One region of the Enterobacter hormaechei subsp. xiangfangensis genome, then DNA from elsewhere that is predicted to be linked to it. Evidence: predicted binding sites of a transcription regulator. Region 1 holds the regulator's gene; the other holds the start of a gene.
What was found. The regulator LexA, encoded in region 1, represses DNA repair genes until DNA is damaged. The targets are predictions, from matches to a motif close to TNCTGTATGTACATACAGNA.
Positions count from the first base shown of each region.

Region 1 (4,953 bases):
GTGGCGATTGGTCGCCTGAACGGGCTGAACTGGGAGTTTTACTGGTCCGTACTGGTGGCGGGGCTGCTGTTTGCGTATCAGCAGAAGCTGATCGCGAAGCGCGAGCGTGAAGCCTGCTTTAAAGCGTTTCTGAATAATAACTACGTCGGGCTGGTGCTGTTTCTGGGCCTGGCGATGAGTTACTGGTCATAAAAAAGCCGGGTGGCGGCTTCGCCTTACCCGGCCTACGATTTAGCGGAACATGTAGGCCGGGTAAGCGTTAGCGTCACCCGGCTTTAGCATCATTCGCCCTGCGTCGAACTCTCAATCGTTAAACGCACATCCGCGGTAATCAGCTCTGCCAGCATCTGGTAAACCTTCATCGTCTCTTCCGGCTCGGCATCGCCCGTATCGCTAATGTACCCTTCGTCGCGCAGCGTCAGCACCAGGGAGCTGAATACCGCTTTGTCGAAGAATTCCGGGGCGTTAATGCCATGCAGAACGGAGAGGCGCTGGGCCAGCGTCCGGCTCTCTTTTTCCAGCGTACCGCGGTTGATGGACGGATTTGCACTCAGCAACCAGAAGGTAATGGCGTAGCGCTGCAACGTCTCACGCGCACCGGAAGCCAGGAGCTGCAAGGTACGTGAACGTGACGGATTGATATGCAGTTCATCATCACTGATGGTAATCAGCCCCTGACGATGCATCTCTGCCGTCATTTTATCGAGCTCTGCCGCCAGTTCATCCTTACTCCAGCGCAGGAACAGCTCCGCTTTCAGCATCGGGTAGATGGCCTGAATATGGCGCAGCAGCTCCTGACGCGAAATACGGCGGTGCTGGGTAATAATGGCCGCCATCAGCGACGGCAGCATCAGCATGTGCGTGATGTTATTACGGTAGTAGGTCATCAGCACGGCCTGCTCGCGCGGCAGAATGATGATGTCACCAATCGTATCTTTCTCGACTTCGAACTTGTTCATCTGCAACGCGTGATCGATCAGCTCGCTGGCGGTGGCAGACGGCACGGTCGAATCCACGGAATACGGCACGTTGCGCATGATATCCAGGTAGCAGTCAATCTGCTCGGTCAGCTGTTCGCGGGTCAGTGAACGCTGGCGAGAGGCCAGAAGCGCAGTACAACACAGGTTCATGGCGTTTGCCGCACCAGCATTGTTGATGCGTACCATCAGCTCGGATGCAATGCCGTTGACCGTTGGCGTCAGCCAGGCCGGACGTACCGCTTCGATAGGATCGATAGACTCGCGCCACTCCGGAACATGATGGTTCAGATATGTCATCAGCGGCAGGGGCTCGCCAAAGTTCACGTATCCCTGGCCGAGGTTGCGCAATTTACTCAGCCCACGCAGCATCTGCGGCAGACTCTCTTTCTCTTTAGTCGCACCGCGCAGCTCTTTCGCGTAGGTGCCCACTTCCATCACGTGTTCATAACCGATGTAAATCGGCACCAGCGTGATAGGACGGGTACCGCCACGCAGCATGGCCTGAATGGTCATCGACAGCGTGCCGGTCTTTGGATCGAGCAGACGACCGGTACGCGAGCGACCGCCTTCAACAAAGTACTCCACAGAATAACCGCGGCTGAACAGCTCGCCCAGATACTCCCTGAAGACGGTGGAGTAAAGCTTGTTACCTTTAAAGGTACGACGAATGAAGAACGCACCCAGACGGCGGAAAATCGGGCCTGCTGGCCAGAAGTTCAGGTTGATACCGGCAGCAATATGCGGTGGCACCAACCCCTGGTGATAGAGCACGTAAGAGAGCAACAAGTAGTCCATGTGGCTGCGGTGGCAGGGCACATAGACAATCTCGTGGCCGTCGTGCGCTAACTGACGCACGCGTTCGGCGTTGTGGACGTTAATCCCCTGATAGAGGCGGTTCCACGTGAAGCCGAGGATACGGTCAGAGAGGCGAATCATCTCGTAGGAGAAGTTCGCGGCGATCTCTTCCATCAGCGCGATTGCGTTCTGCTGCGCTTTCTCGTGCGAAATTTTCTTGCTGCGCGCTTCGTCTTCTACGGCACGGGCAATCGCTTTGGAAGCCAGCAGCTTGTTGAACAGATCCTGACGTGCCGGGAGACGTGGTCCAACGGCCGCCAGACGCTGACGTGCAAAGTGCATACGCGCAACGCGCGCCAGCTTTTGCGCAATGATTTTGTCAGTGCCGTGTTCATCCGCCATGCGGCGCAGTGAAACGGAAGGTGAGAAGCGGACAAAACTGTCGCGTCCCAGCCAGGAGACGGCGAAAAACTTCTGAATGCCGTTGAGCATACGCAGCGGCGGGTTCTCTTCCCCTTTTTCGCGCCCCGGACGACGGCCAAACATCACCGACACCGGCACCATCTGCACGTCCAGATCGGGGTTGCTGCGGTGCAGATCGAGGTAATCATGGAACAGCTTAATGGACTCTTCTTTCGGCGTGTAATAGGTGAACACGCGCGGCCCGCCATGGATGAACACGTAGCGTGGCAGCAGCGTACCGTCGACTTCCAGCGGTTCAAGTGGGTCAGGTAAATCGTGCGCCAGACATTGAGCGCGAAGCGTCAGCAGGTCTGCCTTCGAGTTATAAGGCAAAACGTACATAATAGGGCGCGACGTATCGAGCCCTAATTCCAGCGCAGGTTCTGCTGGGATAGACTTACTTTTTACCAGGACGCTTAATGGTAAATTAAGTAATTTGTAGTAAATTCGTGGCCAGCCGGACATAAACGATGTAAAGCCTCTGGTTAATAATGCAATTGCGGCGCAAGGATAACAGAAAGCGCGCAAAATTTCTGTTGTTACCCGTCATACTTCAGGTTGCAGCAAAACGCGCTGCGGCTTTAGTTACAGACGCTATTTATCATAAAAGGTTCTTTTAATGGCCAATAATACCACTGGGTTAACTCGAATCATTAAAGCTGCCGGTTATTCATGGAAAGGTTTCCGCGCTGCATGGGTTAATGAAGCCGCTTTCCGCCAGGAGGCGGTTGCTGCAATCGTTGCCGTTGTCATCGCCTGCTTCCTTGATGTTGATGCTATCACCCGCGTACTGCTCATCGGATCTGTCTTTCTGGTGATGATAGTGGAAATTCTTAATAGCGCTATTGAGGCCGTTGTTGACCGAATCGGGTCGGAATTCCATGAATTGTCTGGCCGGGCGAAAGACATGGGTTCCGCTGCCGTACTGCTGGCGATTATCACTGCGGCGATCACCTGGGTCACGCTGCTTTGGTCGCATTTCCGATGAGCCTCGAGGAATAATTAAGTCCCTGGTTTTTTGTGCAGTTTTTGGTTCCAAAATCGCCTTTGACTGTATATACTCACAGCATAACTGTATATACACCCAGGGGGCGGTATGAAAGCGTTAACGACCAGGCAGCAAGAGGTGTTTGATCTCATTCGGGATCATATCGGCCAGACGGGTATGCCACCCACGCGTGCAGAAATTGCGCAGCGTCTGGGCTTCCGTTCTCCTAATGCTGCCGAAGAGCACCTTAAAGCGCTGGCGCGTAAGGGCGTGATTGAGATTGTTTCCGGCGCCTCACGCGGTATTCGTCTGCTGGTGGAAGAAGAGAGCGGTATTCCGCTGGTGGGTCGCGTAGCGGCAGGTGAACCTCTGCTGGCGCAGCAGCACATCGAAGGGCACTATCAGGTTGATCCAGGCATGTTCAAGCCGAGCGCCGATTTCCTGCTGCGCGTTAGCGGAATGTCCATGAAAGATATCGGTATTCTGGATGGCGATCTGCTGGCGGTACACAAAACGCAGGACGTGCGTAACGGGCAAGTCGTGGTGGCGCGCATTGATGATGAAGTGACGGTTAAGCGCCTGAAGAAACAAGGCAATACCGTGCAGCTTCTGCCTGAAAACAATGAATTCTCCCCGATTGTGGTGGATCTCCGCGAGCAGAGCTTCTCTATTGAAGGACTGGCGGTCGGCGTTATCCGCAACGGTGAATGGCTGTAATCTCTTCCTGACAGGCTGTAGTTCCTCTACAGCCTGGCCTGTTTTCTGATTCCGGTAATTTCCATGGCATTGCTAACTTCTGCCGATAAGGCGTTGTGGCGTCTTGCGCTACCGATGATTTTTTCCAATATTACCGTTCCTCTGCTTGGGCTGGTGGATACGGCGGTTATCGGGCATCTCGATTCGCCGATTTATCTCGGCGGCGTCGCGATCGGCGCAACGGCGACCAGCTTTCTCTTTATGCTGCTGCTTTTTCTGCGCATGAGTACGACGGGCCTGACGGCCCAGGCGTATGGTGCAAAAGATCCCCTGCGTCTGGCGCGTGCGCTGGTTCAGCCGCTCATTCTGGCGTTCGGTGCTGGCGCGTTAATCGTTCTGTTGCGTACGCCGCTGATTGATTTTGCGCTCCATATTGTGGGCGGCAGCGATGCCGTACTGGAACAGGCCCGGCGGTTCCTCGAAATTCGCTGGCTCAGCGCGCCCGCTTCACTGGCAAACCTGGTCCTGCTGGGCTGGCTGTTGGGCGTGCAGTACGCCCGCGCGCCGGTGATCCTGCTGGTGGTAGGCAACCTGCTTAACATTATGCTCGATCTGTGGCTGGTGATGGGGCTGCACATGAACGTCCGGGGCGCGGCGCTGGCCACGGCGATTGCCGAGTACGGTACGCTGCTAATTGGTTTGGGAATGGTCTGGCGCGTACTGGCGATGCGCGGTATCACCCTGGATCTGCTGAAATCGGCCTGGCGCGGCAACATTCGTAAGCTGCTGGCGCTTAATCGCGACATCATGCTCCGTTCGCTCCTGCTGCAACTCTGCTTTGGCGCCTTAACCGTTTTTGGTGCGCGTCTTGGGCCTGAAATCGTCGCAGTCAACGCAGTGCTCATGACGTTACTGACCTTTACCGCTTACGCGCTGGATGGTTTTGCTTACGCCGTCGAGGCGCATTCAGGGCAGGCCTATGGCGCGCGTGAAAGCGGCCAGTTACGTGAGGTCTGGCGTGCTGCCTGTCGT
Region 1 is NZ_CP017183.1:312,518-317,470, forward strand. It holds gene ubiA (4-hydroxybenzoate octaprenyltransferase) at 1-192, shown strand, start outside; gene plsB (glycerol-3-phosphate 1-O-acyltransferase PlsB) at 282-2,702, opposite strand; gene BFV63_RS01510 (diacylglycerol kinase) at 2,857-3,225, shown strand; gene lexA (transcriptional repressor LexA) at 3,334-3,942, shown strand; gene dinF (MATE family efflux transporter DinF) at 4,006-4,953, shown strand, end outside.

Region 2 (4,953 bases), 2.0 Mb from region 1:
TTCCGCCTGCCCTATCTGCCCCTTTCCGAGACGTCTGCCGGTGATGATCGTCGACGCCGACCCCAGCGCGTTTCCCGGCAGGTTAATGAGTGAGGCAATGGAGAAGGCAATAAAGTTGCCGGCGATGACGTCTGTTCCCATCCCGGCAACAAACATCTGCGTCAGCAGTTTCCCGCCGTTAAACAACACGGATTCGATGCTGGCCGGAATCCCGATCCCCATCACTTCCCAGATAATGGCGAAGTTAAGCGGACGGAAATAACTTTTCAGCGTCAGGCGCAGCGATGGCGTAATTCCCGCCATCAGTACGCCAATTATCGCTGCCGCACCAATATAACGGGAAATGGTCAGCCCTAAACCCGCGCCGACAAAGCCCAGCCCCTCCCAGGAAAAGACGCCATAAATCAAAACGCTGCTGATAATGATGTTCAGGATGTTCATGCCGCCATTGATCAGCAGCGGAATTTTGGTATTCCCTGCTCCACGAAGCGCACCGCTACCAATCAGCGCGATGGCAGCCGCCGGATAACTCAGCACCGTCATTTCCAGGTAGGTGAGAGCCAGATCCTTCACCTCACTGGTCGCTTCTCCCGCGACAAAGTCGATAATTTCTTTGCCGTAATAATGGATAACCGCCGCAAGGATGATCGAAAAGAGGGTCATGATCATCAGCGACTGTCTGGCCGCTTCGCGGGCACGCTTCGGATCGAGCTTACCCAGGCTAAACGCCACCACCACCGTCGTACCGAGATCGATAGCGGCAAAGAAGGACATCACCACCATATTGAAACTGTCCGCCAGCCCTACCCCGGCCATAGCTTCTTTACCGAGCCAGCTCACCAGGAATGTGCTCAGCACGCCCATCAACAGGACGCAGGTATTCTCCAGGAAAATAGGCACAGCAAGGGGGGTGATTTCACGCCAGAAGAGAACTCGATAACTTTTACGTTTTGCATACCAGGGCGTGCGCATAATCGCCTGGCGTAGGGGTGCGGTGACGTTCAAAATGGACCTTAGCGAGAAAGTTGAAACTCCATTTCAAATGATGGGGCAGAAATGCGTATCCTGCAAAGTATTTTCCATAAAATTATGTTTGGATTTACAACAAAATGACGACAGAATCATCAAACAAACGCTTTTGCCTGAGATCAGGTTTGACAAAATTTTTTTCGCCGCTAAGATAAGCCTCCACAACGATTCCTCTGTAGTTCAGTCGGTAGAACGGCGGACTGTTAATCCGTATGTCACTGGTTCGAGTCCAGTCAGAGGAGCCAAATTTAAAAAGCCTGCTTTTAGAGCAGGCTTTTTGCTTTTTTGCGTTCGGTAAAATTGTCGGGTGGCGGCTTCGCCTTACCCGACCTACGTGATAACAGTCCTGTAGGCCCGGTAAGCGCAGCGCCACCGGGCAACAGAGTGTGCGATTACTCGCCTTTAGCGTCGACGTTTTTGATTTCGCCCATCACTTTCAGCTTCTTGGAGATGTCGCGACGCTCTTTGGACAGCTCAGCGTTTTTGATGATGTAGTCATCAACGCGATCTTCATAATCGCTCTTCATGCTGGCGATGATGCCCTGAATAGCTTCAACGCTCATACCTGGCTTGATGTAGTCGCTCAGGTTGTCCAGCAGCAGGACACGTTTCTGGTTGTCACGGATCTTCTTCTCTACGTCCTGGATTTCGCGCTGTAGCTTGTTTTTGCGGCGGAACAGGCGGACGAACTCCAGAACATCCTGGAACGAAGGCTTGGTAGTTTCCATTTTTACACCCCTGATAATGTGAGATTCGGATTCGTTAAAGCAACCGTTTTAACAGACAGCGGCTGCGAATGACAATGAGTATATCGTTTAAAACCATCATAACCCTAATTGTTGCTGAATCGAAGCAGCAGGCATCACATACGCTTTTTATTTGCGCAGAGCCCGGCAAATCAGCTGCGATAACAACTCCAGCTGCCGCGCCAGCTCCATACTCAGCCAGACATAACCATGGATGGGCGTTTCCGCCACATTGTCGCCCTGGCGCTCATTCATCAGCTGTTTGAGCTCGGCGACGATTTCGTTCAGCCGCTCGCTGTTTGCCCGTATCGGCTGCGGGTTACCTTCATAGAGCGCATGAGCGATGGTCAGCAGGGTTTGTTGCGTCATCTGCTGCGTCTCTTTCAGCGTATGCGCGTTGAGCATCAGAAGATGGCTGGGGCGTGAGGCCCAGTGGGCATTGATTTGCAGTTCAAGCATACAGACCAGATTACGGCTGACCGTCTGAATAGCTTCAAAGATGGCTTTCTGGATATGGGTTTCTTTGCTTGCTGGCGTAATTAACCCGCGCATTTTGACCACATCATTGAGGATTTTTTGCAGATGCTTTTCCAGCCGCGGACGCTCAATCAGATTCGGCGAAAACCCGGCCTGGTAGACCCGGTTAAATGCCGTGACGTAGTTTGCCATCTGAATGCGCCAGTGCAGGAAGGCGCGCTGCGGCCAGATGCCGGTAAACAGCATGGCGAGCAACGAGCCGAGGATCACGTCCCCGCTTCGCCACAATGCCGTGGTCATATCGCCCGCCGGTGCGCCGACCACAACCGCGAGCGTAATGCCAATCAGCAGCGCCTGATACGGTTTCTTGCCGAGGGCCAGCCATCCGCAAAGAAACATCGCCACCGCGCACCACAGCAACATGAACGGAAATGAAATCAGCTCCAGCTTCAGGGCGATAAGCCCAAGCGCTGAGCCTAAAACGGTACCGCCTATGCGTTCGAAAGCGCGCGGGACCACGTTCCCCCAGAATGAGATCGGCCCCATCACCACCACCAGCGTGATCAGCGGCCACGTCCCTTCCGGGATATCCAGCAAACGAACCAGTACGAAGGTCAACACAAACGCCAGCGCAATGCGGCAACCGTGCACCACGCGATAATGTTTGTATAACCGAATTTCAAAAGGGGTTAATGACTTGTCGGGGCGCACACCCGTCTCCAGCTCTACGGCAAACCACAATTGTACTGTGTTTTCAGCCGGGTGGATCGCGCCCGGCTGAAAAACCCTGCGTTTCGCAGGATTATCCCACTTTGTGCTCTACCGGTACAAACATCTCAATATCCCAGTAGCCGTCAGCATTGCCATCGTTCAGATAGCGTTCGAAGCAGGGTTTTGCTGCAATCTGGAATTTGCTGTCTTCCAGCAGGGAGTTGAAGAACTGATACCATGGAGTAGCGAAATCATGATTTTCAACGCGCGCGGCGGCAATAGCATACTCTCCGGCAGCAATTTCGGTCATCATCACCCCTTCGCTGTTTTCAGGAATAGTGAAATCGTCTACTACCGTTACGGCGGTAACGCAGCGGAGCTTTTCTGCCGGCACGTCATCCGGATTGTCATAATAAACGGCCACCCACTCCTGCGGCTGAATATGACGACCATCTACCCACATGACCAGCTGTTCAAATCCCTGCTTGACCGTCTTTTCCCACGGCCCCACGAGATGAAAGCCTGCAATCGTACGTTTCTGTTGCTGCCTGATGCTGTAGTCCATGCTGCCTCCGTTTATTACTGTATATATATACACTGTAAAGCAGAATCGAGATTATCGGCAAACCAGGAGTGTTTATTATGTGAGCAGACTCGCAACACTGCCAGTCTGCCCGAAAAGGTCAGAGTTTATGATGCAGATAATCGCCAAGACGGGAGAAAAGCCCACCCTTTTCAACGCTTTCCAGCGTAACCAATGGCCAGTGCGCGACCACCTTGTCACGATCGTACAGCTGGATCTCCCCTACCCGCTGATGCGCGGCGATCGGCGCTTCCAGCTCTTTTTTATCCATCACGTATTTCGCCTTGATGTTCGGCACTTCCGATTTGGGTAATGCCAGCCAGAAGTCCTGATCCGTGCCCAGCGCGATCTGCTCTTTATCACCGTACCAGATGCGCTCGGTTCCCACTTTTTTATCGTTATGCAGGATCTGCACCGTATCAAAATTTTGCTGTCCCCAGTGCAGCAGCTTGCGCGCCTGATCTTCACGTCCTTTCGGGCTGTCTGCCCCCATCACCACCGCAATCAGTCGACGCTGACCGTCCACCGCTGAGGCAATCAGGTTAAAGCCCGCGCCCGAGGTGTGTCCCGTTTTCAGACCATCCACGTTCATGGTCTTATCCCACAGCAGGCCGTTGCGGTTCTGCTGGGTGATGCCGTTCCAGGTCAGGCTCTTCTCGCTGTACATGTGGTAGAACTCAGGCTCGCCGTGAATGATGGCCCGTGAAAGCACGGCGAGATCGTAGGCGGAGCTGTGCTGACCCGGTGCATCCAGCCCGTGTACGGTTTCGAAGTGGGTATCGCGCAGGTTCAGCTTTTCAACATAGTCATTCATCATCCTGACGAACTGCGGCTGACCGCCCGCCACGTGATCCGCCAGCGCCACGCAGGCATCATTGCCGGAATCAACAATCAGGCCGCGGCTGAGATCGCGCACGGAAACCCGATCGCCCTCCTTCAGAAACATCAACGACGAACCGTCAAAGACCGGATTGCCTTTTGCCCAGGCGTCACGTCCGACCGTCACAATGTCATCGGGGCTGATGCGGTGGCTATCAATGGCGCGATCGACAACGTACCCCGTCATCAGTTTGGTCAGGCTCGCCGGATTGCGCTGCTGATGTTCGTTGCCCGCCGTTAAGATTTGACCCGTGGTGTAATCCATCAATACCCAGGAGCCAGCCTGGATGGCAGGCGGCTGAGGTGAAAAATCCAGCGGCTCGGCAGCCAGCGCGGATGAAATACTCGAAGCGAGTAAAGAAACAGCAATAAACAGACGGCGTTTCAACGGTATATCCTCAGGTCAGTAAAAATCGATGACCTTTTTACGGGAGTTCTGATGTCGTTACCTGCCTTAATTGCAAAAAAATGTGACAGCACGCAGATTTTTTCGGAACAAATCTCGCAAATTTCTTGCCTGACGGTGCT
Region 2 is NZ_CP017183.1:2,931,778-2,936,730, forward strand. It holds gene emmdR (multidrug efflux MATE transporter EmmdR) at 1-972, opposite strand, end outside; tRNA gene BFV63_RS14105 (tRNA-Asn) at 1,199-1,274, shown strand; gene BFV63_RS14110 (DUF496 family protein) at 1,422-1,757, opposite strand; gene BFV63_RS14115 (FUSC family protein) at 1,905-2,963, opposite strand; gene sbmC (DNA gyrase inhibitor SbmC) at 3,055-3,528, opposite strand; gene dacD (serine-type D-Ala-D-Ala carboxypeptidase DacD) at 3,647-4,819, opposite strand.
Region 2: the regulator LexA is predicted to act here: its motif matches at 3,544-3,563, upstream of sbmC (DNA gyrase inhibitor SbmC).